2 regions of the Streptomyces sp. NBC_00358 genome follow, and region 2 is predicted to be linked to the other one. Evidence: predicted binding sites of a transcription regulator. Region 2 holds the regulator's gene; the other holds the start of a gene.

Region 1 (2,458 bases), 1.2 Mb from region 2:
CTCCTTCACGTCCTCCAGACCCGCGTGCTCGGCGTCGAGCACGGACTGGGCGCCCCTGATGTCGTACGCGTCCTCGGTCCGCTCGTTCCACGGCAGCTCCAGGACGGTGTCGAGCCAGGTCCGGATCCAGCTGCCCTCGGGCGACTGGTCACTGGACCGCTCCAGCTTCTCGACCTCCTTGAGGGCGGCCTCGCGGACGCTCTCGGGAAGGTCGGCGGCCTCGACACGGGCACGGTAGTCGTCGGACTCGTCCTCGCCGTCCTCTCCCTTGAGGTCGCGCAGCTCCTTGCGTACGGCTTCGAGCTGGCGGCGCAGCAGGAACTCGCGCTGCTGCTTGTCGACGCCCTCCTGGACGTCCTTGGCGATCGACTCGGCGACATCCTGCTCGGCGAGGTGCTCGCGAAGCTGCTCGGTGGCGAGCTTCAGGCGGGCCACCGGGTCGGCGGTCTCCAGCAGCTCGACCTTCTGCTCGACGGAAAGGAACGGTGAGTAACCGGAATTGTCGGCGAGGGCGGAGACGTCGTCGATCTGCTGCACCCGGTCGACGACCTGCCAGGCGGCGCGCTTGCGCAGCCAGCTCGTGGCCAGGGCCTTGTACTCCTTCACCAGGTCGGCGACCCGGCCGGGCAGGGGGTCGGGCACGGTCTCCTCGACCCGGGTGCCCTCGACCCAGAGGGCGGCACCGGGACCGGTGGTCCCCGCGCCGACCTTCACGCGCCCACGCCCGCGGATCAGCGCGCCCGGGTCGCCGTCGGCCAGCCGGCCCACCTGTTCGACGGTGCCGAGCACGCCGGTGCTCGCGTAGGTCCCGTCGATGCGCGGCACCAGGAGTACCTGGGGCTTGCCGGGCGTTGAACGGGCAGCGGCCTGAGCGGCCTCCACCGCGGCGCGTACGTCGGTGTCGTTCAGATCCAGCGGAACGACCATTCCGGGCAGCACGACCTCGTCATCGAGCGGCAGCACGGGCAAAGTGAGTGATGCGGACGTCGAAGCCATGATCTCCCCTTCGGCATTCAAGTTGAGCTATGTCGACTCAATGCATGGGAGCCCCTCAATGTTCCCCGGGGACTGTTCGCTCTGAGCGATCACTTCCGATCTCCCGGCCCCGAACGGATCGCCGCAGGTCGGCCGCCCTGAGGTGAAGGCCGGGTGCCGGTCGGGTCGGGCCCCGACCGATGCGGGACGACCGGTGGGCGACGGGTAGCACTCCGCCGGTCGGCGGAGTGCTGCCGGAGGAGCTCGCCCGGCTCCGGTCACCGGGCATCCCGTCGCCCGGCACCGGACCGCACCCCGTCACGACTCGGGTGGTCCTGCCCCTTCAGCCCTCGCTCGGGATGCGGGGCGGCCACTCGCCTTGGATGGTGTGGTCATGAACCATCACCACTCCCAGTCCACGATCGACATCGACACCCGGCTCGTCAGGACCGGCGCCCTGCTCACCGCGGCCGGCGCCGTGGTGGCGTGCACCGGAATGTTCATCGCGGCCACCGCCGTGTTCGCCGCGGGCCGGCGCATGGTCCGCGCCATGGATGTACCTCCGACCCAGCAGGCGGTCATCAAGTGGCGGCAGGCCAAGGAAGCGTCCCTGGCGGGCGTACAGGCATGGCAGCAGTCCGGGGCCGGCACCCCGAACGGGTCGTCGACGCGCTAGCGGCCGCCCGGACACGCGCGCCGGACCGGACCGTGGCGCCCCGCGCGGCGGCCGGTCCCCCGGACGGCCCAACCGAGGCGCTTCCCGTCGGCGGGGCGAAAGACACGGCGCCCGCTGCCCGGTCGCCCGGCCGGAGAGCCCCTCCGGTAAGGGAGCCGGCGGCTCAGGGCCGCGCGACCGGCCCGGGCAGGCGGTCCCGGTGGCGCGACTCGTGGCCTCGATGCCGCTGCTGATGCTGCCGCTGCCGCCGGACCAGCGGCCAGGTCGCGATGCCGATCCCCAGCGCGATCAGGTGTCCCCCGTCCGTCACGGGGTCGGTGAGGAGGATCAGGTCCTCCGCGAGGACCGAGCCGAAGCCGATCAGCAGCGGCCAGCGCAGCCACGGAGAGAGGAGTCCCGCGAGCGATCCGACGCTCGCGGCGACGCCGAAGCTGATGCCGTAGTCGAGCCGGTGGAGGGAGCCGACGGGCAGTCCGCCCGCCAGCACCGCCATTCCGACCGGCACCTCGGTGGCCAGCGTGGCCACCACATGCCCGAGCAGGAAGACGCCGGCCGCCCACGCCGTGCCGGTACGGCGCTCCAGCGCGGTCAGCACGAGCAGGAATCCGATCGCGTACGGCGAGGCGATCCCCCCGACGATCCACAGCGCGCTCGCGACCAGGACGAGCACGGGGTGGCGCGCGAGGTGCGCGACGTCCGTACTCGACGCCTGGTGCAGGGCGCGGACGACCGCGGGGCGCGTGTGTCCGGCGAGGCCGGAGACGGCGGCGAGGACGACCGCGTACCCGAAGGTGAAGGGCGTACCGC
Region 2 (2,458 bases):
CTGGCGGAGCTGCTTGGCGGCGTCGGCCTCGGCGTTCTCGTAGACGACCTGGCCCTTGCCCTCGGTGAGCTTCTTGACCTGCTCCCGGATGATCGGGTAGTCGAACTTGTCGTAACGGGAGTTCTCCTTCTCGGGAAGGAGCAGGCCCACCTTGATGTCGTCGCCCTTCGTGGGGCTTGCCGAGGTGCCGCTCCCACCGAGTCCGACCAGGCCGCAGCCCGCGACGGAGACGGAGACGGCGGCGGACGACGCCACGGCTATGACGGTACGGCGGAGGCCGGTGTTACGAGTGTTCACATCAGGTGCCTTCCGGGCGAGGTTGCAGCATTGCGACCCAGGTGGCTGAAAGCCAACGCGGCGATCACCTCAGCGTCAAGGAGTAACCACTTAACGAGATGGCAACGGCGTTTCGTGTTCCACAAGTGAACACGACGGGAAAAGACTACGCCCAACCTTCGAGCAATCCCCTCAGCTTCACCTTCCGTCATTCACTCCCGCGGCCAACTCCCGCTCCCGGGGGTCGTGATCGCCAACGGTTTTTAACCACCGTTGACGATCGGGCGGACCGGAGGAACGCCTGGACAGAGCCACCGGCACGACGCGCGCCCGCCCCACGGCCCCCGCGCCCGGCCCCGGGGCGGAGGATCCACCGCGCCGGGCCCGGCGGCCTCCGCCGTGACGAACCGCACACCGCTCAGCCATAAGCGGCATTTCGATCCGACCGCCGCATTCCCGGGCGCACCCGAAAGAACATCCCGGTCACTCATTCCAAAACGGTCAACGTCGCCATTCCGCTTGGACATCACATTCCGCACATTGCTTTCATCAAACGGACGGTCCAGGCAAACCTGACTTTCACCAACAAAGCAGTCCACCTCTCCCGCCACCGACGAGTTCAAGCCACCCGTGTCCACTTACGACCACTCGCGACCACTCGGGACAACGGGTGCTTCGGCCACGGGGGAGGGGGAGGCGAAGTGAGGTGAGCGCGTCCGGGCACGCGCAGGGGCCCGGAGGTCGATGACCTCCGGGCCCCTGTGGAGTCCGCGTCCTACTCGGGCGCCCGCTTGGGACGCCACACGACCAGCGCGCTGGTCTGCTGGACCTCCTGGTACGGGACCAGGTCCCGCCGGTAGGAGGCGTGCACGGCGGCCTCACGCTGCCGCATGGCGGCCGCGGCGCCGTCGAGGGCCGACTCCATCTCCGCGACACGGGACTGGAGCGCGGCCACCTGGTTCTCCAGTTCGATGATGCGCTTGATGCCGGCCAGGTTGATGCCCTCGTCCTGCGAAAGCTGCTGGACGGTGCGCAGCAGCTCGATGTCGCGGGCCGAGTAGCGGCGGCCCCGGCCCGCCGTACGGTCGGGAGAGACCAGACCGAGCCGGTCGTACTGACGCAGGGTCTGCGGGTGCAGTCCGGAGAGCTGGGCCGCCACCGAGATGACGTAGACCGGAGTCTCCTCCGTCAGTTCGTACGGGTTGCGTCGACGACCGGTCGTGTCCATGGCTCCGTCATGCTCCCTTCGCGGCCTGGAACAGCTCCGCCCGCGGGTCCTCACCCGCGGTCGCCTCGCGATACGCCTCCAGAGCGTCACGAGCCTTGCCGGACAGATCCTGGGGAACCGTCACTTCGACGGTGACCAGGAGGTCGCCCCGCGTGCCGTCCTTACGAACCGCGCCCCTGCCCCGGGCACGCATGGTGCGTCCGTTGGGGGTGCCCGGCGGCAGCTTCAGCGTCACCGGGGGGCCGCCCAGCGTCGGCACCTTGACCTCGCCGCCGAGTGCCGCCTCCGCGAAGGTGACGGGCACGGTGACGGTGAGGTTGTCCTCCTTGCGGCCGAAGACCGGGTGGGCGTCCACATGGACCGTGACGTACAGGTCGCCGGACGGGCCGCCCCGTTCGCCGGGCGCTCCCTTGCCGCGCAGCCGGATCCGCTGGTTGTCGCTGACACCCGCCGGGATCCGGACCTGCATGGTCCGGGACGACTTGGCACGTCCGCTGCCCTTGCAGATCTCGCAGGGGTTCTCCGAGATCAGTCCGCGGCCCTTGCAGTCCGGGCAGGGGTCAGTGAGCGAGAAGCCACCGCCCGAGCCGCGGGCGACCTGGCCGGTGCCGACGCACGTCGGGCACACACGCGGTGTGCCGTTCGCGTCGCCGGTGCCCGAACAGGCCTTGCAGGGCGCCTGCGAGGTCATGCGCAGCGGAACGGTCGCACCGTCCACCGCCTCCGTGAAGGAGAGGGTGACCTCGGTGTCGATGTCCTGGCCGCGCCGGGGCTGCGTACGGGTGCCCGTGGTGGCGCCGCCGCGGTTGAACAGACCTCCGAAGACATCCCCGATGCCACCGCCGAAGCCGCCGGCTCCTCCCGCTCCCTGGCCCTGGGCACCGCCTCCGAAGAGGTCACCCAGGTCGAAGTTGAAGTTGCCGCCGCCCGCGCCGGGACCCGGCCGGAAACCAC

The links. The regulator HspR, encoded in region 2, represses chaperone genes until heat shock. The targets are predictions, from matches to a motif close to TTGAGNNNNNNNNNCTCAA.
Region 1: the regulator HspR is predicted to act here: its motif matches at 1,019-1,037, upstream of lon (endopeptidase La).

The regions. Positions count from the first base shown of each region.
Region 1 is NZ_CP107976.1:3,383,439-3,385,896, forward strand. It holds gene lon (endopeptidase La) at 1-996, opposite strand, end outside; gene OHT01_RS13975 (hypothetical protein) at 1,370-1,651, shown strand; gene OHT01_RS13980 (rhomboid-like protein) at 1,815-2,458, opposite strand, start outside.
Region 2 is NZ_CP107976.1:4,586,902-4,589,359, forward strand. It holds gene OHT01_RS19310 (substrate-binding domain-containing protein) at 1-297, opposite strand, end outside; gene OHT01_RS19315 (heat shock protein transcriptional repressor HspR) at 1,052-1,504, opposite strand; gene dnaJ (molecular chaperone DnaJ) at 1,512-2,458, opposite strand, start outside.